One region of the Alteromonas sp. McT4-15 genome, then DNA from elsewhere that is predicted to be linked to it. Evidence: predicted binding sites of a transcription regulator. Region 1 holds the regulator's gene; each other region holds the start of a gene.
What was found. The regulator FNR, encoded in region 1, switches genes on or off when oxygen is low (the NO sensors DNR and NnrR bind a similar motif). The targets are predictions, from matches to a motif close to TTGATCTAGATCAA.
Positions count from the first base shown of each region.

Region 2: a site for FNR is predicted at 3,365-3,378, ahead of apt (adenine phosphoribosyltransferase). Genes of this name have one in related genera too.
Region 3: a site for FNR is predicted at 2,992-3,005, ahead of ccoG (cytochrome c oxidase accessory protein CcoG). Genes of this name have one in related genera too.

Region 1 covers NZ_JAJALG010000044.1:14,323-19,302, reverse strand. The annotation lists gene LHL20_RS19065 (patatin-like phospholipase family protein) at 1-4, opposite strand, end outside; gene ttcA (tRNA 2-thiocytidine(32) synthetase TtcA) at 5-958, opposite strand; gene uspE (universal stress protein UspE) at 1,105-2,028, opposite strand; gene fnr (fumarate/nitrate reduction transcriptional regulator Fnr) at 2,199-2,939, opposite strand; gene LHL20_RS19045 (sulfite exporter TauE/SafE family protein) at 2,991-3,650, opposite strand; gene ccoS (cbb3-type cytochrome oxidase assembly protein CcoS) at 3,637-3,915, opposite strand; gene LHL20_RS19035 (heavy metal translocating P-type ATPase) at 3,917-4,980, opposite strand, start outside.
Region 2 covers NZ_JAJALG010000057.1:2,140-7,119, reverse strand. The annotation lists gene dnaX (DNA polymerase III subunit gamma/tau) at 1-2,730, opposite strand, end outside; gene apt (adenine phosphoribosyltransferase) at 2,778-3,314, opposite strand; gene LHL20_RS20070 (HvfC family RiPP maturation protein) at 3,610-4,380, opposite strand; gene LHL20_RS20065 (HvfB family MNIO-type RiPP peptide maturase) at 4,377-4,980, opposite strand, start outside.
Region 3 covers NZ_JAJALG010000028.1:5,019-9,998, forward strand. The annotation lists gene LHL20_RS16065 (acyl-CoA dehydrogenase family protein) at 1-1,491, shown strand, start outside; gene LHL20_RS16070 (DUF3016 domain-containing protein) at 1,623-2,156, opposite strand; gene LHL20_RS16075 (hypothetical protein) at 2,278-2,649, opposite strand; gene ccoG (cytochrome c oxidase accessory protein CcoG) at 3,070-4,500, shown strand; gene LHL20_RS16085 (serine/threonine protein kinase) at 4,497-4,980, shown strand, end outside.

The DNA of each region.
Region 1 (4,980 bases):
TCATTTATCGCGGTTCCATTATATTGACTACTTCGATAGTGTTGTCACTATCTAGTGCGCTCTCATCTGCACTTGTATTAAAAGAGGGTTGATCAAAACCGATATCGCCATCTTCTACCGGGCCATCTTGCGTAGTAATTGATTTAAAATCGTATAAATTGCTGTCTACCAAGTGTGAAGGTGCCACGTTTTGTAGCGCCCTGAACATAGATTCGATACGACCTGGAAAGCGACGATTCCAATCTTGCAACATGGCTTTAATATTCTGGCGCTGTAGGTTCTCTTGTGAACCGCATAGGTTACACGGAATGATAGGAAACTCTGCTGCCTGAGAATATTTTTCGATATCTTTTTCAGTGCAATAGGCTAGTGGGCGAATAACAATGTGTTCACCGTTGTCGCTAACAAGCTTTGGTGGCATCGATTTTAGTTTACCGCCATGAAACATATTTAAAAAGAAGGTTTCTAGCATGTCATCACGGTGATGGCCAAGTGCAATTTTAGTTGCTCCTAATTCTTTCGCAGTGCGATACAAAATACCGCGACGCAAACGAGAGCAAAGTGAGCAGGTTGTTTTACCTTCAGGAATTTTATCTTTAACAATTGAATAGGTGTCTTCTTCGACGATTTTGTAATCGACACCAATGCTATCTAGATACTCAGGCAAAATATGCTCCGGGAAACCGGGCTGTTTCTGGTCTAGGTTTACGGCAACAATATCAAAGTGAATAGGCGCAATCTTCTTTAAGAATAAAAGAATGTCGAGCATGGTGTAACTGTCTTTACCGCCTGATAGGCACACCATTACCTTGTCATTATTTTCAATCATTCCAAAATCGCCAATGGCTTTACCCACATTTCGGCGAAGGCGTTTTTGAAGTTTGTTGAAGTTGTACTTTTGCTTACTTTGCGTCGCATTTAGAGGCGCCGCATCAGCACCATTTGTGCCTAGACTCATAATTAACTAGCTTGGTTTGTAATAAAAAGCACATTATACAATAAAGCACCTTTTCGAAACCATGCCTGCGCACGTTAATTTATTCGCTATTGTTCGTTCAGAGTTCTTGTTCGTTCAAAATAATGACATCCTACTTTGCACAGCACTTAGTTTGCCAACGGTGATACAAAACCGTCGGGCTTGAGTGCCAACACATCGCAGTTCAGTTCATCGATAACATGTTCTGCAGTATTACCAATCAAAGCGGCTGAAATGCCAACTCTGCCAACTGTGCCGATGATAACGAGTTCTGCGTCAATGTCTTTTGCAACCATGGGGATAACCTTTTCTGGCAATCCTTCTTTAACTACGCATTTATTATCAGGTACACCATATTTAAGTGCATGGGCGCGCATTTCATTCTGGTGGTGTTGCTTAACCGCATCATGATAAGTGTCAGGGTCGAACTCAGGGACTTCAATAGCAATATTTAGCGGTGTAGAAGGGTAGCTGTTAACAAGATTGACATTCCCTTTTAAAAGCGACGCATAGTCGTTGGCAATAACGGTAATTTTATCATTGAGCGCAGCATGTTCGTCGTCTTCAGTACCTACGTTTACAGCAGCAATAATTTCGCCACCTTCTGGCCAATCGTGCTCTTTTACCAATAATACTGGACGAGGGCATTTACGCATCAGGTGCCAGTCTGTGGGCGTAAATATAACGGATGCCAAGTCATCATGTTTCTTAGTTGCTTTAACCACTAAATCGATTTGATTGTCCAAGGCATAATGAATAATTGATTCATAGGCGCGATTATTCCACTCAACAACAATATCAGTTTCTCCATAGCCTTGCTTGTGAAGCTCTCCTGATAGCCATTTGGCGTGTTCGTTAGTGACGGCGTCGCGCATTGACTCTCTTTCATCAGGGCTAAGCATAGTGGTCATGTCATAAGAGAGATCGTATACCACCATCATGGCTGTTACTGAAGCGCCCAATTTTGACGCTAATTCGTAGGCCCTGCTTAAGGCAGGTTGGTTGTCTCGCTCGGCATCAACAACAGCAAGGATGCGTTTGTACTCAATCATAACTACCCCTTATAAACAAAAGCTTAGTATTTAGTTTTATAAATAAGTTGGACGCTTAAGGTAAGTGTAAACGACAATACTAAAAACGTTAGTTGTTTTAGATCAATAAATAAAAAAGGCGCTTTCAAAGCGCCAATCTTAATCTTGTTATCAGTTGTTGATTAGGGTTCCTAACCGTTACACACAACGCTGGGACCGTTAAGCGCTTCTAGTTTTGTACTAAGTCGATCAAAATCTAAAATAGTAATAAGCTTGCCATCTACCTTGATAATACCGTCTTTTTGGAAGCGACTTAACAGGCGACTTATCGTTTCGATAGTCAAACCTAAATAGTTACCTATTTCATTACGTGTCATCGTTAAGTGAAACTCTCTGTGTGAAAAACCACGTTCTTCAAAACGTTGAGACAAATGCGAGATGAAATATAAGAGACGTTCTTGGGCTGTGCGTTTATTTAACAGCATAATCATATCGTGATCTTGCTTAATTTCCGCACTCATGAAGCTCATAATCTGGTGACGAAGTTTTGGAAATTGTACTGACATTTCATCTAACGTTTCGTAGGGAAGTTCGCACACCATTGCAGTTTCAAGAGCCTGCGTGTAGCTTTGATGCTGATTTTCACGTAGTGCATCAAAGCCTATGATATCGCCAGGAAAGTGAAAACCTGTTATCTGCTCTTCACCTTCTTTGTTTGTAACAAAAGACTTAAATGAGCCTGTGCGAACAGCAAAGAGTGAACGAAAGGTATCGCCAGTTTGGATAAGCGTATCGCCCTTATGGAGTGGTTTTTTACGCTCAATAATGTCATCAAGAGACTCAATTTCTGTCTTATTCAATGCCACTGGTAGACATAAATGACTGAAACTGCAGTTTTGACAATGTATAGAGAATTGGCTTCCTTTGCTCATAAATACTAACTCACAAATTACAGGGTTTACTTTGTTATGATACCGCAAGATTTAGGCGATTGCGCGATAAATCAGATAAACAGCATATATAGCCATTATGCTCGCGATCCCTTGTCTAACCAATATGTTTTTAAATCCTGAGATCAACCATTGGCTACCCAAGCTTGTCGCAATCAGTGTAGGCAATGTGCCTAACCCAAAGAAGAACATAATTGCGCTACCTTGCAAGGCACTGCCAGAAGCCAATGACCATGTTAATGTCGAATACACTAACCCGCACGGTAACCATCCCCAAATAAAGCCGTAGGGAAAGGCGCTCAGCGGCGTCCTAAATGGTAAAAAACGTTTAGAGTAAGGCTGTATTTTTTTAAATATTCCGTTGCCCAACCGTTCTAGTTTGGTTAAGCCGGTATACCACTGCCCGAGATAGCATGCCAATAGCAGTAGCATGATGCCGCTAATCAGTGAAAGTGCATAATTCGCGAGGGGAATATAATCAGCGGCAATTTTTCCAAAAAAACCAGTTATACCGCCTGCGATGGTATAACTCACAATGCGCCCAATATTATAAGTCAGTGTATAGGGGAAGGGGGAAATGCCTTTGGGGGTAACCATTCGTAGTGCGGTTACAATACCCCCACACATTCCTACACAGTGAACGCCGCCTGCGAGGCCAATAAGAAAGGCAGAAAAGTAATTAATGCCTTCCATGAGTCTCGTTTTCAGGTTGATTGACTGATGTTTTCGCTGTGTTCGTGTGTTTAGATAAGTGAGTTAATTCTTCTTTTTCTTGCAGTTTCTTACGTTGTTCTGCAAGTTGTTTTTCCTCTGGCGACAGATCATCATCAAACAAAATACTGTAGCCTTGACGATCGAGGTCTTCAAACTGATTGGACTTTACAGCCCAAAAGAAAATAACGATAGCGACGGCCACGATAATGATGGCGATGGGTATAAGGACGTAAATAATGCTCATGCTACTTACTCAATAGTCGGGTTGAGTTTGTCACCACAATAATAGAACTTAGTGACATGCCTACCACAGCCATCCAAGGCGAAAGCAAACCAGATACAGCAAATGGTAGAATCAGAATGTTGTAACCTACAGACCAGCCAATATTTTGCCTAATTTTTTGTTTTACTTGCTTGGCGGTGGTAATTAACTCTGGAACAGAAAGTAACTGATCGCCAAGTAAGATAACATCGGCGGCGGTTTTCGCTACATCCGTTGCATTACCCACCGCTATAGCCACATCGGCGCTAGCTAAGACCGGTGCATCATTAATACCATCCCCCATCATCATCACTTTTTTTCCGCTGGCTTGCATTGCCTGTACTTCGTGAAACTTATCTTCAGGAGTAAGACCACCTTTTGCAAGCTGTATGGGAAGGTGCTGTGATAGGGTATCTACATTGTGTTGGGTATCACCGCTAAGCACAATAAGTGAGTTATGCTTCCCAAGGGCATTAAGGGTGGTTTTGGTGTCTTTTCGTAACGTATCACTGACCTCAAATGCCCCTAAAAGCTTCCCGTTAACAGTGAGATACACGTTTGCGTTTATTGGAACAAGCGCAGTGTCGACTTCTACAAATGATGCACTTCCCATCATAAATTGTGCGTTATTTATTACACCGGTGATACCACCCCCTGGTGTAACAGTAAATTGTTCTACTTGATGTGGCGGTTGGCTGCCTGGTTCGCTCTTGGTAATAAATGCTTTGGCTATCGGGTGCTCCGAACGCATTTCTAGTGCCATTGCAATGTTCATAACGCCGTTTTCATCAACACCATCAGCAAACCAGCGTTGGGTGAGTGTAAATTTACCTTCTGTAAGCGTACCTGTTTTATCAAGGGCTATGGTGTCGATTGTGGTGATTTGTTCAAGTGCATCAGCGCGTTTTAACAATATACCTTGGCGGTTTAGTTTCGCCATTGCGCATGTAAGTGCTGACGGTGTCGCAAGCCCTAATGCGCAAGGGCAGGTTGCTACTAGTACAGATATTGTTATCCAAAATGCATCTTCGCTACCTTGCAAACTCC
Region 2 (4,980 bases), on a different contig from region 1:
TGTCGTCGATGGTTCGCCCAACGTGATATCCACATTTACATTTTCGCCCAACCCATGATGCATTGCATCTATTAGCTGTTGTTTTGTACTGTCGTTTAATAGATGCGACTGACTATGATCAATTTCAAGGGATACCGTGTTCCCATTTCGCACAAAAGAGGCATGAAGTACCAGCTGCTTAAGCAAACCCGCGACTGGCATTTGCTCTACCAACTGGCTCCAGCTGTCAATTTGACTGGCGTGAGTGAGCTTGTTTCCGTCATTGAGGTAGGCTTTAAGATTTCCGTTATACGTTGTGGCAAGTGGTGTATCAAAATCAAATGCATCGCGAGCAAAGTCAGCATCAGATGATTCTGTTTGTTCCGCTCCATGGCCTTGCATAGTATTGTCATACACTTGAGGCGCAGCACTTTCGACGGGTAGAGCATTTTCCCAATGAGGAGGCAGCTCATTGCTAGAGTCTGAATGTCCTGCCGAGCTGTGTTGGCTTTCCCAAGGAGGCAAGTCATGATCAACAGCTGAAGCGGTATCACCCTTTTGTAATTTTTGGGGCTCGATTACTTCATTCGAATCTTGTTCAAAATTCGGTGCCTGTGCTTCATTTTCAAAAGGCGCTGAAGCACTGGGCTCATTCGCGTAAGGCGCGTCAGAGTCGAACTCGTCAAATGAAAAATCGTCGTTTGACGTTTCGTTGCTAACTTCATGCTGCTCAGCGTTTTGTTGTTCCGCACCAGGGAAAGCATTTTTTACGACAGTATCGGCAGTTGTAGTTGCATCGTTAGTAACCTGCACAGCATCCTGTGCTGCCGAACCTCCAGCAACGCTGACCTCGTCAACCGCATCAGCGCTGGGTTCGCTACCTCCGTTGGACTCGCTGGATTCATTATCTAGTGAAGAAGGTGTCGCTGTTTTTACAAATCGAGCCTGAATCTCGCCTGCGCTTGCCAGCCCAGAGCTAGTTCCATTACCAGTTGCTTTACTGTCTGCCTCTTCGGCCTTGCGCTGTTTAAGCTTTTGACGAAGCGCCAACATGTCAGCCGTTGACGTCAATTGTTCTTCTGACGAAAGCACATTTGTGCTGGCTGATGAATTGTGTTCTTCAGGTACTTTCGCTTCAGAATGGACAGGTAGATCGACATTGTCGATGCCATAATCTGCATCATCGTCTGATGAAACTGGCATATCATCCATGTATGCATCTAACGGTGGTCCATCGAAACCGACATCTGAGACAAGCGTATCTGAAGTAGTATAATCAGGTGTAGATTGTTCGGCCAAAGCTTGGTCATGCACGGCGTGTTCTGACATTGCTTGGTTTGATGTGGCCTGTTCAGAAACCATGGCTTGTGACGACGGTGTCTCTAATGCGTCATTGTCAGACTTTTCATCTGGCTGGGGATGTACCGCGGTTTCTGTCTCATCAGAAACAACATGGCTGTCGTTGATTACGTCTTGCGTCTTTATCGAAGTTGCAGAAGTTTCGCTAGCATGCGTATCCTCCTGCTTACTGACGTTTCCCGGGCCACCACTTGGGTCTGGAGGTGATGTCGTTGAATTACTCTGATTAGCATTGGCATTGCCACTAATCGGCAATGCAACGTCGCTGTTTCCCGACGCTATATCGGAAGCCGTATCAGCAAGCGGCGCAGAGGGCGCAAACGTCATCATGCGCATTAACGTCATTTCAAAAGCACTTTTACCGTCAGCAGCAAACGGTAAGTCTTTTCTGCCTTGTAGTGCAATTTGATAGAGTAATTGAACCTGCTCTGCAGGTATTGTTTTGGCTAGCTGATAAATAGCTTTTGCAGACGTCGTCTCTAGTTTGCACGCTTCTGGAACCCACTGTGTAAGGGCAATTTGATGCAAAAGACTCGCAAGCTCACCATGTACATTGTCATAATCAGGCGCTTGCTCAGCAATGTCGTTGACCAGTTGCAGCACGACTGCCGCGCTTTTGCTCACCACAGCATGAATGACTTTTAACAGCTGGTTTTTATCCATCAGGCCAAGCATGTCTGTCACAATTGATGCGACGACTTGATTACCACCTTGGGCAATAGCTTGGTCAGTCAAACTTAATGCATCACGCATACTGCCTTGTGCAGCTCGTGCCAACAAAGCAAGTGCTTGAGGTTCAAACGGAAGCTGTTCGTGTTCAAGAATATGAGACAACTGCCCTACGATCTGCTCACGCGACATCGCTTTCAGATTAAACTGTAAGCAGCGCGATAAAATCGTTATCGGTAACTTTTGCGGATCGGTAGTCGCCAGCAAAAATTTGACGTGCGGTGGTGGCTCCTCAAGCGTTTTTAACAACGCATTGAAACTGTGCTTTGATAACATGTGCACCTCATCGATGAGGTAAACTTTGTATCTGCCCCGTGTAGGCTTGTATTGCACATTATCAAGAAGCTCTCGTGTATCTTCTACCTTCGTTCTTGATGCTGCGTCAATCTCGAGCAAATCAACATAATTGCCCTGCTCTATCTCTTTACAGGTATTACATTGACCACAAGGGTTTGCACCTTGACCTTCTTCACAATTAAGGCTCTTTGAAAAGATACGCGCAATAGTGGTTTTCCCTACACCGCGAGTACCTGTAAATAGGTACGCGTGATGTAAGCGATCGTTATCCAAAGCATTCGAAATGGCTGACACTACATGCTCTTGCCCTACAAGTTCACTGAACTTGCCTGGACGCCACTTCCTTGCTAATACCTGATAACTCATTATTACGTTTTTGGCCTTATGTGTTTTATGAGCAGTATCTGAGACGTTTATTCGCCTTCAAACTCGCAAATTGAATAACTTTCGATGTCTAGCGCAGAAAGTTTCTCACACCCGCCCAAATCCGGAAGGTTAATGACAAAGCCTGCGTGATTCACTTCACCACCAAGAGAGCGGATAAGCTTTGCAGAGGCTGCAATAGTGCCGCCAGTTGCTAGCAAGTCATCGATAAGAAGTACTTTATCGCCCGGTACAATAGCGTCTTTGTGAATTTCCAATGTATCGGTGCCATACTCAAGCTCATAGCTTTCACTAACCACTTCACGTGGAAGCTTATTTGGTTTTCTTACTGGCACGAAGCCGATGCCCATTTCGATAGCCAACGGCGCACCGAAAAGAAAACCACGCGCTTCTGTGCCCGCAATTTTAGTGAAGCCCATGCCTTGATACTTTTCAACAAGCAATGAGATACAGCTACTGAACGCTTTGTGATCTTCCAAAACGCTGGTTACATCTCTAAATAAAATACCCGGCTTTGGATAGTCAGGTACGGTTTTTACTACTGATTTAATATATTCTGCAGTCACAATATTGCCTTGAATGTCTGCGTTATAACCAGAAGGTAAACCAGCCGGCGATGATATGCATCAACGGAAACGCGATTAGAGTTACGAGCGATGCTAGAAAGTACCACTTATTATAGACTTCTTTGAAATCTGAATTGTCAGCCATTTGCACTACCTAAACAATTTTATGAACAAAAAAATGGTGCTAAATGTTAATCGAAAGCAAGCGCGATTGACAGCGCTAATGTGGTTGATCGCTCACTTTCGATACAGATCATGGCTAAAGTTTAATATAACGCGAATAAATGGCGTATAGTTAATCGACAGTGGCAGGCATTATGATGCCTTTTTGCAGCATTTCGGCTATGGTTTGGTGCATTCCGGACACCAAAGCATCCTTTGGTATTTGAGGAAGCTGGTCTTGTAGTAACTTACTGAGATCATCAAACGTCGCACCACTTTCTTGTTGTTCCAGTGTATTAAGCAGTATTGCAGTAACCGGGTTAATGTTGGCAAATTGGACATCGCACTGAGCATCGCGATAAACAACATAAAACTGCTGCTCTGGCGCGGTATCTTCAGGCATATAGTCATCACCAATCAAATGAACTGCATACGAATAGCCTGCTAATGAGGCATAGGGCGACACTTTAATTGCTTGTACATTTTGCCCCTCTTTGTAAAAGGCAGCCGTGTCATCATTAGAGCGAATACTGACGTCTAACTCTAGCCATTCATAGTGCGCTAGCTCTGCACTAAACTCCGGCAACGCTATCGCCAGTTGAGGCGAGCAAGATAAATACTCGACAAACTCTTTACTAATTTCAGCAAAGTAGGGTGAGCGACACTCATGTTCTACGAAAAACTGTCTTACTAACGATTCCCACCCTTTTTCTCCATAAAGCTTAATAACTATGGATTTAAGCACGGGAAAGGCAGTGCTCACAAAGTTGTCGATATTGTTGAAAAATAGCGACTGATAAATTTCCATTCTTCGCGACTCTTCATCGCTGCGCTGCTGATAGGATGAAGGGTCTTTTATTGCATTAACAAATTCTGATTGTACAGATTGAAACGATTTATTCACGCCACGCTCCCGTTAAGCGCTTTAACGTCAATACTGTCAAACTGCTCTTGAATTTGCTTAATGCGACGTACCTCGGATAAGAGTGCGTCAATAGATGGAATATTGAAATCTCGCTCTAGTAGCGTTGGAAAAACACCATGTGTCGCATAGGCGTGCTCAAGCAACTTCCACACAGGCTCTATAACATCTGCGCCATGTGTGTCCACTTTTAAGTCTGCAGCTTCGTCGTAGTGCCCTGCGATGTGACCATACACTATTTTGTTAGTAGGAAGCCCTTCGATAAAGCGATGAGCATCGTACTTGTGGTTGATGCTATTTACGTAAACGTTGTTTACATCAAGTAGCATTAGACAGCCAGACTCTTGTATAACCGAATTAGTAAAGTCTAGCTCAGTCATTTCTTGACCCGGCGCAATATAGTAAGACACATTCTCTAACACCAGCGGGCGCTCAATAATATCTTGAACTTGCTTTATTCGAGAGACCACATGATGCACGGCTTCCTCAGTAAACGGGATTGGCATAAGGTCATACATATGACCATTGCCAGAGCAATAGCTTAAATGCTCACTGTACAAGTCGATATTGTGAGTATCTAAG
Region 3 (4,980 bases), on a different contig from region 1:
AACGCTATGCTGGGTACAGCAGAATACGATGGTCAAGACCTACCGTATACCATGGCAGTGCCAGTGCATGAAATGTTAAACGCCGCTAACCTAAGCTGGCGATTAACCACTATGCTGACCGAAAGCGCAACGCTTGCCGTTACCAAACACGCAAGTAAAACACTAAAAGACATTTATTTAGCCAAGCTCATTAGCGGTGAATGGACAGGTACCATGAACCTTACCGAGCCACATGCCGGTACAGATTTAAGCCTGCTCTCTACGAAAGCCGAGCCACAGGGCGATGGTAGCTATGAGATAACGGGGAATAAAATCTTCATTACAGCCGGTGATCAAGACTGGAGCGAAAACGTTATCCACCTTGTACTTGCGCGTTTACCGGATGCACCAAAAGGTGTGAAGGGTATCAGTCTTTTCTTAGTGCCTAAGTTCTTACCCGACGCGAACAATGCCCCAGGTGAAGCGAACAACCTTTCTGTTGGCAGTATTGAACACAAAATGGGTATCAAGGCGAGCCCGACATGCGTTATGAACTTTGACGGCGCAACTGGCTGGCTAGTTGGTGAAGAAAATCAAGGCTTAGCTTGCATGTTTACCATGATGAACGATGCGCGTTTCCAAGTGGGAATGCAGGGACTTGGTGCCGCCGAAGCTTCATATCAGGGCGCTTTGACCTATGCTCGCGAACGTGTTCAGTCACGCGCACCACAAGGCATTCAAAACCCTGAAGGCAAAGCTGATCCTATCGTATTTCAACCTGATGTCGCACGAATGCTGCTTACGCAAAAATCGTTGATTGAAGGTTGTCGTGCGCTTTCACTGCTATACGCAAAGTTTATGGATGTTGAAAAACTTGGCGAAGGTGAAGATAAAGAAAATGCGGATAAAATTCTGCAGTTTTTAACCCCTATCTGCAAAGCGTTTATGACCGATATGGGTCTTGAAACAACCAGTATTGGTGTGCAGGTTTTCGGTGGCCATGGGTTTATTCGCGAATGGGGCATGGAGCAGTTGATGCGCGACGTTCGCATTGCCATGCTTTACGAGGGTACCAATGGTATTCAGGCGCTTGACCTAATCGGCAGAAAACTCACTCGCGATGGTGGTCAAATGATGGAGGCGACTTACAGTGCATTTAATGCCCTTGTTGCTGACATTCAAGACGCTGAAAGCAAGGCATTGGCGCAGGGTATCTTAGATGACTGGCGCGCTTCATCTGCAGATTGTTTGGGTATGGATGCAACCACAGCAGCATCAGCGGCATGCGATTACCTTGCCTACAGCGCTTATTCACTCATTGGCGTACTGTGGTACAGCATGGCAGATACTGCACAACGCGGTGACAATGCGGTACTTGCTGCATCAAAACAAAAAACGCGCGATTTCTATATTGAGCGAATTTTACCTCGTCGTGATGCACATAAAGCGGCTTATCTGGCAGGCCCAGACAGCACACTTGCAGTAGCGGGTAGTGAGTTTGATTACCTGTAATTAGCGGTATTGTACGCACTAAAAAGGTCGCTCTTGGCGACCTTTTTGTTGCTATTTACCATTAGATCGTTGGATACAAATATTCTGCTCACTCGCAGTCCTGCTGTACCTAAACGTTAATTCGTTATACGTTAATTGTTGGCGGCAACCTGCTGTTTAAGAAAAGTATCTGAAAACCATTCATCTAACATGGTTTTTTCGTAAGACAAAGATTCGTTACGATGGCGTCGTATGTTTGATTCCATAAAATCCATGTCTTTTATTTTCACTTCATCTTCGCTTGCCACTACCTCACCCGCTGCGTCAGTGAGTGTATAACTAAATGTCATTTTCGGAATATCAATACGACGGATGACTCGAATATCATTTGCACCTGCATTACCAAACCCAACAAATTGACTTGGCCATACTTCTCCGGCTAAATCGACGTTGGTTACAGTAATCGACAGTACTTGAGATTCAGGTAAGTCTGCTGCTAGCTCTACAATATGCGCTTCAAGCTCATTCAGCGTTCGCTCTCTAAAGCGCTTACGCGATTCGTTTGACGGCCTTACATCGGAATATGATTCAGGCTCTTCCCAAGTAATTTTTACTTCTGCTGCATGGGAAGGCTCAGCCGTAACACCATAGCCTAACAATGCTACGCAACTTAACCCTACTAACACACTTGTTTTATTCACGCTAATGCTCCTCTTTGCAGGCACTCAACATTCGTACGCAATGCACAACAATTTGGTTGATACTCCATAAAATAGTGCGCGTGTACTAGAGCGTCTTGTATGAACTCTAGTTAACGCGAGCGTCTTGAATGAACGGTGACTGTTTAATGATTAGGCAAAGGTGTGCGCGTTTAGTTCCCGTGAAATTTGGGTTAATGTCATCTTTCTCACAATAGGTTCGGTGGAAGCGGTGCACGGTAGTGGCGTCTTGTGTTATCTCTAACACATAGCTTTGCTGGTAAGGCTTTAACGGACTTAACTGACTATTTATTTGAATGCGCAATGTTTCCAATTTTTCTCGCTCTGGCATAGTTGCCATCTCCGCCAGCCAATTAGAAATGGAGTTTTGTATATCTTCAAATAAATACTGAGCAAACGGCGAGCGCAGCACAATAACTAAAACAATAATTTCAGCAGCGATGATAAAAAAGCGTAACATGACTTCTCAGCTAATTATGACAGACATTTAAGACTATTCAGTGCATGTTTCCCCACAGAAGCGACTATCACTGAGTATAGACCACGAATAACTGTACAGGAAACAGGCGAGTATTTACTACTCTTTATATGCGTTATTACCTATTAATAACGCTCCTTGTCACGATAATGTCGCATATTGATAATAAAGCTGCCTCTATATGACTGTAAATACACTGAATCATACGCAAGTATATGAAATTAGGTTTATAGTCACTTAAGCTGTTCATTAATCGCACCCAAATGAATTCTGAAGTTTCAGTATTGACTGAAACTTTGAAAGTATGGATGATGCCCACCATCATTGATCTACATTAAATATCATGTAGCGCAAACTGTTATACTGCTAAGGCAGTTTGGCAATGTCAGCTAAGGTTTTATTATGAATGAACAAATACCGGTAAAAAATGTAACACCGGTAAAGGTACATAAACCCAAAGGTGCTACCGAGGGCAAGCGTTACGACTCTCGCAGCCGCATTTATGTTCGCGCGGTGCAAGGTCCCCTAGAGTCTTTTAGGCGCTTTTTCGGCCTTTTCTTTTTAGCGCTCTTCGCCGTCATTCCCTGGATTTCATACAATGGCCAGCAAGCCGTATTACTCGATATTGGCGAGCAGCGTTTTACCATATTTTCTTTGACACTGTGGCCGCAAGACCTAACCCTGCTTGCCTATATTTTTATTGTTTCGGCATTTGCCTTGTTCTTTGTGACCACCTTTGCAGGGCGAGTATGGTGCGGTTTTATGTGCCCGCAAACCACATGGGTTTACATCTATACCTGGTTTGAGGAAAAGTGCGAAGGCCCAAGAAACAAGCGCATTGCACTAGACGCCAGACCCATGGATGCCGATAAATTTTTGCGAAAAACAGCTAAGCATACTGCGTGGGTTTTAGTTGCCTTACTTACAGCGCTAACGTTCGTAGGCTACTTCACGCCTATTGCCAGTTTGTTTGTGGACTTTTTTACTTTCGATACCAGTTTTTGGGCGGCGTTTTCAGTCATCTTTTTTGCGGTATGTACATACGGTAACGCAGGTTATATGCGCGAGATAATGTGTACGCATATATGTCCGTACGCGCGTTTTCAATCAGCTATGTTCGACAAAGATACGTTTACCGTATCGTACAACCCCAATCGCGGTGAACAACGGGGCCCTCGCCCTCGCAAGCTTTCTCATGAGCAAGTAAAAGAAAAAGGCCTTGGAGACTGCATCGATTGTAACCTGTGCGTGCAGGTGTGCCCCACCGGCATTGATATTCGAAATGGCCTTCAATATGAGTGCATCAACTGCGGTGCATGCGTTGATGCTTGTAACGGCGTGATGGACAAAATGGGTTACCCCAAAGGCCTTATAAGCTTTACTTCAGAAGAAGAACTGTCTGGAGGCAAAACACATATAATACGGCCTAAGCTTATTGGATATTTTGTGGTCCTCGTCATTATGATGGGATTGCTGTTTGCCAATATCTGGACACGTAGCCCCACCGAAGTGGACATTATTCGCGATAGAAATTCGCTGTACCGCGAGACCAATGAAGGATTAATTGAGAATGTTTACACCATTAAAGTGTTAAACAAAACTCAACAAACGCATACCTATACAGTAACCATTAAAGGTTTGCCTGATTATCAGTACATTGGCGAGCAAGAGGTAACCGTGGAAGGCGGTGCGGTTTATAGCACGCCGATTTCGGTTGCAACCGACGCCTATAATCTGGAAGATACCGTTACCGATATATTTATTAGCGTAACCACCACCATTGATGGAGAAACGGTTACTGTTGATGAACCAACCAAATTTCTTTATCGATGACAGATTTTTCATTTTCGGGGCTTAGTCCCGACACCATCTTAGATGCCCTGGAGTCACAGGGCATTTTTTTACAAAGTGGGCTGCTAGCACTGAACAGCTACGAAAACAGGGTGTATCAATTCCTAGCTGAAGATGGACAACGCTATGTTGCCAAGTTCTATCGACCCGCGCGTTGGACAGATGCCCAAATTTTAGAGGAACACGCGTTTGCGCAAGCGCTGCTGGAAAACGAAATTCCACTCGCTGCGCCACTTAAACTGAACGGCGAGACACTGCATCATCACATTGTTGACGGCACAGACTACCGGTTTGCACTCTTTCCTTCTGTGGGTGGAAGGCAGTTTGAAAATGATAATCTTGATCAACTAGAGTGGATGGGACGATTTATAGGACGCATTCACCGCATAGCACAAGCTACCCCCTTCGCCCATCGCCCTACTATCGATGTTGAAAGCTACCTTGACGAACCAAAGCGAGTAT